DNA from 2 places in the Micromonospora trifolii genome. Region 1 is predicted to be linked to the other one. Evidence: riboswitches for the same ligand, from Rfam matches in the RefSeq annotation. Region 1 holds a riboswitch; the other holds the start of a gene.
The links. Region 1 has a riboswitch for cyclic di-AMP ahead of ACQRWP_RS28560 (NlpC/P60 family protein). Riboswitches for the same ligand answer to the same signal wherever they lie in the genome.
Positions count from the first base shown of each region.

Region 2: linked by a shared signal. The riboswitch ahead of ACQRWP_RS04810 (C39 family peptidase) and the one ahead of ACQRWP_RS28560 (NlpC/P60 family protein) in region 1 are both predicted to bind cyclic di-AMP.

Region 1 is NZ_CP191526.1:6,134,259-6,139,032, reverse strand. It holds gene ACQRWP_RS28570 (pyridoxamine 5'-phosphate oxidase family protein) at 32-589, opposite strand; gene dcd (dCTP deaminase) at 689-1,267, shown strand; gene ACQRWP_RS28560 (NlpC/P60 family protein) at 1,341-2,381, opposite strand; cyclic di-AMP (ydaO/yuaA leader) riboswitch at 2,395-2,530, opposite strand; gene ACQRWP_RS28555 (N-acetylmuramoyl-L-alanine amidase) at 2,766-4,748, shown strand.
Region 2 is NZ_CP191526.1:1,047,198-1,051,971, reverse strand. It holds gene ACQRWP_RS04820 (alpha/beta fold hydrolase) at 1-1, opposite strand, end outside; gene ACQRWP_RS04815 (hypothetical protein) at 149-1,183, shown strand; gene ACQRWP_RS04810 (C39 family peptidase) at 1,256-2,104, opposite strand; cyclic di-AMP (ydaO/yuaA leader) riboswitch at 2,338-2,479, opposite strand; gene ACQRWP_RS04805 (hypothetical protein) at 2,764-3,534, opposite strand; gene ACQRWP_RS04800 (hypothetical protein) at 3,666-4,088, opposite strand; gene ACQRWP_RS04795 (acyltransferase family protein) at 4,181-4,774, opposite strand, start outside.

The DNA of each region.
Region 1 (4,774 bases):
GGAGCCGGCACCGATGATCTTCCGGCTGTGGTCAGGCGGCCGTGTACTGGACGTCACGGCTGAGGCGGGTCGGGCGCGCCTGCGGGACGGCGAGGGGCGCGGCCACCGCCGACGGGGCGTTTGGGTCGAGCCAGACCCGAACGGCCGGCCGGCCCGGGGGGAGGCCCGGAATGCCCGCGATGTGCTGCTCGCGGCGGGTGAGCATGGCCACGTCGACGGTGAACTCGAAGAGCCGCCAGTCGACCTGCGGCTCGGCCCGGGCGCTCTGCGCCAGCTGCGCCACTCGGACCGGATCGGTCACCGGACGGGCACACCCCGCCACGTACGCCTCGTCGTCGCTCTCCTCCGCGGGGAACGAGTGCAGCGCGTAACGGCCGTCACGTTCGAGGTCGCGGCGCTTGGGCGAGTCGATGATGAAGCAGAACAGCCCCTCGGCGGTGATGACCGGGGAGACCGGATGGACGCGGGGCCCGCCGTCGGCGCGGACCGTGGCCAGATAGCCGAAGCCCGGCCCGTATTGCTGGAGGAGAACGCGGATCCCGTCGGCGAGTCGGGGCTCGTCGGCGGCGAATTCGGACCAGGAAGCCATGTGGGCATTCTATCGAACAAATGTACGAGCAGCGACCTCGACGCGCTGGTCACCGGCACCGAATCCGGCCAGTTTTGGCAGCGCGGCTATGGTGGTCCGATGCTGCTCTCCGACCGCGACCTGGTCTCCGAGATCAAGGCCGGCACGCTGGGCCTGGAGCCGTTCGAGCCCACCCTGGTCCAACCGTCCAGCATCGACGTCCGACTCGACCGGCTGTTCCGGGTCTTCAACAACCACCTCTACACCCACATCGATCCGGCCATGCAGCAGGACGACCTGACATCGGTGGTCGAGGTCCCCGACGGTGAGCCGTTCGTGCTGCACCCGGGGGAGTTCGTGCTCGCCTCGACGCTGGAGGTCATCTCGCTGGGTGACCAGCTCGCCGGCCGACTGGAGGGCAAGAGCTCCCTGGGGCGGCTCGGGCTGCTCACGCACTCCACCGCCGGCTTCATCGACCCGGGCTTCTCCGGCCACGTGACGCTGGAACTCTCGAACGTGGCGAACCTGCCGATCACCCTGTGGCCGGGCATGAAGATCGGGCAGCTCTGCATCTTCCGGCTCTCCTCGCCGGCCGAGCACCCGTACGGCTCGGTGGTCTACGGCTCGCGCTACCAGGGCCAGCGGGGACCGACACCCAGCCGCGCCTGGCAGCACTGGCGCACCTGGCCCACCCGCTGAGGTTCATCCGCTAGAAGACAGACGACGAGGGCCCGCCGCGACGGATCGCGACGGGCCCTTCGGTCACCCGGGGTCAGCCTGGGCGGCCGTAGCTGTGGATCGGGCCGTCGTCGACCTTCTTCATCTTGACCGGTTGACCGGCCTGCGAGGCGTGCACCACCCAGCCGCCGCCGACGTACATGCCGACGTGGTGGATGTCGCTGTAGTAGAAGACCAGGTCGCCGGGGCGCAGGTCGCCCTTGCTGACGTTCTTCGTGACCCGGCTCTGCGCGGCGGCGTTGTGCGGCAGCGACACGCCGGCCTTCGCCCAGGCGGCCAGCATCAGCCCGGAGCAGTCGTACGAGTTCGGGCCCTCGGCACCCCAGACGTAGGGCTTGCCGATCTGCGCGCAGGCGAACTTGACAGCGGTGCCCGCGGCGCCGCCGGGGTAGCTACCCGGGCAGGGCGCCGGGCGCAGCGGACCGCCGCCGCCGCTGCCGTACACCTTGAGGCGCAGCTTCTGCAGGCGGTCGATCTCGTCGTTGATCTGCTTCTTCTTCGCCGCCAGCTGAGCTTCGGTGCGGGTCAGCTGGGCCACCATCTCGTCCAGCGGCGCCTTCTGCGCGGCCAACTGGTCGCGCAGGTCGGCCACCTGGCGTACGTCCTTCTGCTGGTTGTGCGCGAAGCGGTCGAGCATTTCCAGCTGGCCGACGACCTCGCTGGGCGACCGGCTGCCCAGCACCGCGTTGACTGTCGAGACGTTCTCACCCTTGTAGGCGCGTACGGCCAGAGCACTGACCTTGTCCATCGCGGCGTCGACCTGGCGCTCAAGCGGAGTGATCCCGGCGGCCAGCGCGTCGGCCTGCTTGCGCTTCGCGGCGAGGTCGGTGCGGGTGGCGTTGTGTCGTTCGATGATCGGTTCGAGCTTGTTCCAGTCGGCGTCGATCTGGCGCTCGATCTCGGCGACGGACGGGTCGGCGTGGGCCGCCGTGGCACTGCCGGTCAGGACGACGGCGATGCCCGCCAGCGCGGCGAGAGCGGTGGTGAAGCGGGACCAGCGTGGGCGCGGCACGATCGACGTCGGGCCGGCTGATGCCGACCGCTCGGACGACGGCCGCGGGGCATGGAGTGCCACCGGGGTCTCGTACTCCTTCTTCCTGACCGCCTACCGGGTTAGCTGACGGGTTCGGGCGGGAAGTCGGCGCCCTACCGCAGTGGCTGCGGATTCACCCCGAGGGACCTGGGTCCCCGGTTCGTTCGGAAACGACTCGGCGGTGTCGGTCCGTTACCGCCCGGGCTGGGCGGAGCTGCTGTCGGGCCGACGAATGACCAGAGTAGAGACGCTTGTTACCGATCCGCAACCCGTGCGGCCGTGACACTCCGTACGGATTGGACGAGGTCACCGACCGTGTGTGAAGGATTCTTTCCTCATGCTTCGATAGATAGAAAGGTATTGACGTAACCTCCCGGGTGGCGCGAAGGTGACCTGACCTCACTCCGCGAGAATCTAGGGGGTTCGATGCACCATCCAACCCTGTCGACCGGCTGGCGCGCACTGCTCGCCGCCACCGTGGTCGCCGCCGCCACCACGGTGCCACTCTCCGTCGGCCCGGCCGCCGCCGCGCCCACGACCGACCGCCAGCAGCAGTACACCGCCGCGGCCACCGAGTACGGCGTGCCGGCCGTCGTGCTGCTCGGCGTCTCCTACCTGGAGTCGCGCTGGGACACCAACGCCGGCACACCGAGCACCAGTGGCGGCTACGGCCCGATGCACCTGACCGACGCGCGGCACGTGGCCGCTCTACCCGGGCGCGGCCACCACGACGCCGGTGCCGAGGACCCACGTGGCGACGACTCCCGATCCGCCCGGGTGCCCGCGCCCCGCCCGGTCGAGGCCCCCGCGCCGTCCACCGCCGCGTTGCAGACCGTGGACGCCGCCGCCACGCTGACCGGCGCCACCCCCGAGGCACTGCGCACCGACGCGGGCCTCAACATCCGGGGTGGAGCCGCGCTGCTGAGCGCGTACCAACGGGATCTGGGCGCGCCGGTCGGCGCGGACACCGACCCGGCGGCCTGGTACGGCGCGGTGGCCCGCTACTCGGGCGCGGACAGCGCCGACGCCGCGGCGGCCTTCGCCGACGAGGTCTTCACCACCATCGGCGCTGGCGAAGCCCGGGTGACCGACGACGGCCAGCGGATCACCCTGCCGGCCCGTGCGGTGCGGCCCGAGCGTTCCTGGTTGGACCGGCTGGGCCTGCGCCGGTTGGCCCGCCCGGACGGGGTGGAGTGCCCCCGCACCATCTCCTGCGAGTGGATCCCGGCGCCCTACGAGGCGTTCGGCGACGGGGACTACGGCAACCACGACCTCTCCGACCGACCCGCGCGGCAGAAGATCGAGTACATCGTCATCCACGACACCGAGGCGAGTTGGGCAACGACCCTGAAACTCGTCCAGGATCCGACCTACGTGAGCTGGCACTACTCGCTGCGCTCGGTCGACGGGCACATCGCCCAGCACGTGAAGACCAAGGACGTCGGCTGGCACGCCGGCAACTGGTACGTCAACGCGAAGTCGATCGGGTTGGAACACGAGGGCTTCGCGGCGCAGGGCACCTGGTACACCGAGGCGATGTACCGGACCTCGGCGAAGCTGGTCCGGCATCTGGCGCTGCGGCTGGGCATCCCACTGGACCGCCAGCACATCATCGGCCACGACAACGTGCCCGGCACCATCGCCTCGAACGTGCGGGGGATGCACTGGGATCCGGGCCCGTACTGGGACTGGACGCACTACTTCGACCTGCTGCACGCACCTCGACTGGACACCGGCACCCCGGCCACCGGGTTGGTCCGGATCGACCCGGACTACGCCACCAACCAGCCAGCATTCACCGGCTGCGTCACCGCGGGCGTGCCCTGCGCGCCGCGCGGCTCCTCGGCGGTGGTGCTGCGCAGCGCACCGTCTGCGGACGCGCCGCTGGTCAACGACATCGCGCTCCGTCCGGACGGCAGCCCGAACACGATGGTCGTGTCGGACCACGGGGCCCGGGCGTCCGCCGGGCAGACGTACGCGCTGGCCGGACGGCAGGGCGACTGGACGGCGATCTGGTACCTCGGGCAGCGGGCCTGGTTCCACAACCCGGCGTCCGCGCCGACCGCCAGCTGGACCGTCGGCGTGGTGGCCACGCCGAAGCCCGGACGGACCACAATTCCGGTCTACGGACGGGCGTACCCGGAGCAGTCCGCCTACCCGGAAGGAGTGCCCTACCAGACGATCTCGCCGCTCCAGTACACCCTGGCGGCCGGGCAGCGGTACGCCGTCGGCGCGGTGCTGGCCGGCGAGTACTACCGGGCCAGCACGTTCGACGGCTCCTCGCCCGGCGACTGGACGGTGATTCGCGGCAAGAACCGGTACGCGCAGATCCAGTTCGGCCACCGGATCATGTACGTCGACCTCGCCGACGTGCAGCTGTTGCCCTCCCCGGTGGGCGCACCCCGCTGAGAACCACGACGGCCCCCGGTCGGTGA
Region 2 (4,774 bases), 2.1 Mb from region 1:
CGGCCGCAGTCTCCCACGGTTCACGGCCTGGTACGAGAGCCGTCACCCGCGCCACCCCCGGGACACGAAGATCCACTGTAGAGTTCGCGACCTGAACCGGGACCGCCATCCGTCGATCCCGTCGCGGAAAGGAGCCACAGTGCTCAGGATGTCCGGATCAGCACTGGTCGCAGCCCTGGCAGCCGTCGCGCTCGGCGCGTCGCCGACGCACGCCGCACCGGGCACACCGGCGGATGTCACCACACCGAACGGCGGGGCGGCAGTGGCGGCCGACCGGGTCCTGCGGGTCTACAACAACAACATCGAGAACCTGGTGGTGAACAACTCCGACGGGAGCTGCACCCGGATCTCCGGGCCGGACCACCTGAGCTCGATCCTGGTCGACGACGCTGGTCGCACCGGCACCAGCGGTGTGGCGCCGCCCGACATCCTGATCGTGCAGCAGGTGCGTGGCAGCGGCCAGGCCGAGGCGTACGCCGACCAACTGTCGGCGAAGTTCGGCTACCCGGCGGGCACCTACGGGGCGATCGTGGCGTGGAGTGACCCGGAGCCGTGGGGCAGCACGCACAAGTGCAGTTCGCAGTCGCTCGGGGATCTCAAGAAGAAGCAGACCAACGGGATCATCTGGAACACGCGGACGCTGAGCCTGGCCAGCGGCGACATCTCGAAGTACTGGAGCGCGGGCTGGCTCAGGCCGGGCACGGCGTACGCCGACGGCGCCGGATGCACGCTGTACAAGCCACCGAACAGCGACCCGGACAGCACCGACTTCTACAAGTGGAAGCGGACCAGCGCCATCGCGGCCCGGTTCACCATCAAGGCGACCGGCACCAGCGTGTTCGCCGCGACCATGCACCTGCCCCAGGAGAACCGGCAGAATGCCTGCGCCGGCGACGGCGATCGGGGCATCGCCAACACCGGCATCCACCTCGGCGCGGACGCGACCAGCCTGCTGAACGCCTCCACGATCCGCGTGGTGGGCATCGACGCGAACCGGACGGGCATCGCCCCCGGCACGTTGAGCGGCTATGGAATGACCGGCTACGGGTCGAAGGCCACCAACGGCTCCAGCAAGATCGATTATCTCTTCGTGAAGGGCAGCGTGCAGCCGTCCACCATCGACCACACGGTCGGCGGGACGAAGTCGAACCATCTCGCGCTGTACGGCTTCATCGCGTACTGACTCGTCGACGAAGACGCCGCGGGCGCCGGCCCCTCGTGGGGGATGGCGCCCGCGGCGGTCAGCGTGCCCGGGTCAGGCGGAGTAGCCCCGGCTGGTGATCCAGTTGGCCAGGTCGATGGTGGTGATCCAGTACGACGGGTCGGCCGGGTTCGCCGAGTCGGCGATCCGCACGGTGCGACCGTTGTCCTTGTAGCCCACGACGGCGATGTAGTGCCCGCCGCCGTAGGAGTGCCAGCTGCCGTCGGTGTCGGTGGCGTCTCCGACGACGTTGGCCACCACGCCCCGGCCGTCGGTGATGGCCTTCACCACGTCGGCCTGGAGCCGGTCCATCTGAGCCGGGCTGGGCGCGCCGGGGAACATCCGGGTCCGGTACGGGGAGCCCTTCACCTCGGCGTTGAGCACCCGGGTGGTGTCCTCGGCCGAGTTGGTGCCCATCTCGGTGGTGCCCAGCTCGGCGCCGAGCTCCTCCTGGGTGCGGTCGATGCCGGCCGCGCTGAGCGCGTTCCGGGTGGCCGCCGGGCCGCAGTTGTAGTAGGTGTTCTGCGCCTCGTAGTCGTAGTCGAGCACCTTGGTCGCGGGCGGCTTCGGCCGCTCCGGCTTCCGGGTCAGGTCCGGGTTGCTGCTGGCCTTGGCGGCGGGCGACGCGGCGCTGGTGGCCGGGCCGGCCGTGGTCGGCGCGGCGCTGGCCGAGGGGGACGCGTCCCGAACCTCGCCGCGGGAGGCGGCGACGTCGCTGCGCATCTCGGCGACAGTGGTCGCGGTGCGCTGGCCGACCGGGGCGTCGTCGGCAGTGGTGAGCAGGGCGCCGGTGGTGGTGGCGATCGCGAGGGCCGCGGCGGAGGCGGCAACGATCTGGTACGGGCGCTCGGTGGCGAGGCGGCGGAGCTGACGCTTCAGGGTGTGCTTCACGGGGTCCTCCACGGATCGGGGGGAGAGCGGCACACCGGGGCCGGACCGGCATCCGGGCAGGCGCCAGCGCGCGGACCGTGGTCCGCGGATGGTGAACCGCTCAGGGGAACGCCCGGCGCGGCCGGGCGGGGAAGGCGATGACCCGGGGGGTCAGCTCACCGTCACTGGACGAATGAGCGGGTGCACCGCCGCGCCGTGGAGGCGAGGGAACAACCGAGGGGTGGAAAGGTGCTGCACGAGGATGGGACTCCTTCCGACACCGCCTACCGGGTTAGCTGACGGATTCGGGCGGGAAGATCGCCCTACCGCGGGCCGTGGCTCGCGGATTCACCCCAGACTTACTGATGGGTCCCCGGCTCGTTGATCACGATTAAGCGGGTCGATGCGGCGTCGCGTCTTGCGATCGGTTACCGCACCGGACGGGACGACACTACTGGCGTCTCAGCGCCCTGCCAAGCCAGGTTCACCTGCGTAAACCCCAATTGGCGCGACAATTTCTGCGCGTATTGCCGATGATGTGACTCGATGGGACAACCGGTTACGGCGACGCCTACGGGCGACAACCGGACAGGCCGCAAACAACGCGACGGTAATCGCGGGAACAATGGCGCCGATCGCGCCGGACGTCCGATTTCGCAATCGGGTGACCGGCCTCACATCACGGATTGGGCTCAACCCACCCGGGCCGGGCGCCACCGTGCCACGACGGCGGGACGCAACGACCCGGCCACCGTCCGACGCGCGGGCACCGGGGTGGGGCGGAGCCGGGCCGCCGCCGCGTGTGCCTCCTCGGCGAGGGCACGAGCCGACTCGGCGGCCAACTCCGCGTCGCGCCAGGCGGCCCGCTCCCGGTCGGCGGCCGCCTGGTAGTCGGCCAGCCGCGCGTCCCGGATCACCCGGCTGATCAGCACCTCCTGCTCGACCGGGTGTCGCCGGGGATCCCAGCCGCGCCGGTGCCCGAACACGTCGCCGAGCTGTGCCATGGTCAGGTCGCCCCGCCAGTACGCCGCCATCGCCGCCCGGTGCAGATAGCGTTCCCGGGCGGCGTACTCGGCGGGGGTGTGCGGGGTCTGCGGGGTGGGCAGCGCCCCGGCGCCCGCGAAGCGACGCGTGGCGGTGTCCGCCTCGTCGTACCCGATCCAGGCCCGCTCCAACTGCTCCTGAGCGGTCAGCCAGGCGGCGCGCCACCGCTTGGCGGTGGTGGCCGCGCCGGCCGCGGCGACGGCCACCTCCTCGGCGTAGCGGCGCCTGTCGACGGCCTCGGCGGCGGCCAACTCCCGAGGAGTGGGCCCGGCCGGGAGCGGGTCGTCAGTGGGCCGGTCCCGTTCGGGGCGGGCGGCCAGCACGGTGAGCAGGCCCAGGGTCAGCAGGAACAGCGTCGACCAGATGGCGGCGGCCTGCGGCACCTCGGTCACGAACTGGTAGAAGACGACGGTCTCCATGGTCGGCACCTCGGGGAGAGAGCAGTGCGATGGGGAGCCGCGCCGACCAGCGGGCCACGGTGGGCACGGGTCGGCGGGTCAGGGAGCGGTGGGTCGACAGGACGCGGTGACGGGACGGTCGTCCCGGTGGCTCAGCGCCCGGGTGGGGCCCGGGAAGCCCGACCGTTCGCACCGTCAACGAGGGGCAGCCGGTCAGATTCGGCAGCGCGGACCGGTAGCACGCCGGACGCGATGGTGCCCTGATCGCCGGGGAGCGCCACCGGCGTGTCGACCGACCAGGTCGGGACCGACTCCTCGGTGGCCTCCGGCGGTATCGCCGGGGCCGGGCGGGCCGCACTGGGTGCCCCGGCATGCCGGCAGGTGGCCGCCAGCGACCCGGCGGCGACCGAGGCCGGCACCGCGCTCGCCGTTGGCACCGGGCCGGGCGTTGACGTGGCGGCCGTGGCCGGGCCTGCGCCGAGCGCCAGGGCCGCGACGACGGCGAGGCTGCTCAGCACCCGAGTCGCCCAGCGCGCCACCCACCACAGCGGACAGGTGAACGCGACCGGAAGCACGTCCCCACGCTACCGTCGCGCCGACCCGGGCGCACCGACCACGGGCGTGTCGAATCACGCCGCGCCGACCCCTTTGACCAGGGTGGACGTTGTCAGCGCAGGTCGACGTACGTTGATCGAACGCCGGCTTGACCGACCTCGTCGGCGGGTCCATCGACCTCGCCGCGGGCGCTGCCTGCGGGGTCTCGTGCGTCGCCGTCGCCGGCCGCGCGTTGCTGGGGGACGGGCGCCGGACGGGCCGCACGGCGCGGCGCGAGCCGGCGCATCATCGGGGTTTCGACGAAGCGGTGCACCAGCCCGGCGAGGATCAGGGTCGCCGCCAGGAAGCCGAACACCACGGCCGGGCCACGCCAGCCCGCGAAGCCGACCCCCCAGGTTCCGCTCCAGCGCAGCACGCTCGTCATCACCAGCACGTGCACCAGGTAGAAGGCGAACGAGACCTCACCGAGCCAGACCAGCGGCCGGGACCGCCACGGCGAGCGCCGACCCCGCACGTCCGCGTCCGCGGCAGCGGTGATCACCAACAGGTACGCGACCGCGAGCAGCGTGGTCCACAGCTCGGCGCGGATCCACTGCGCGGCCACCACCCAGGTGACCAGGAAGATCCCGCTGGCCACGGCCAGATTGGGACCGCGCCAGAGCCCGCGGCGCATCAACTCGGCCGCCACCGCGCCCAACCAGAACTC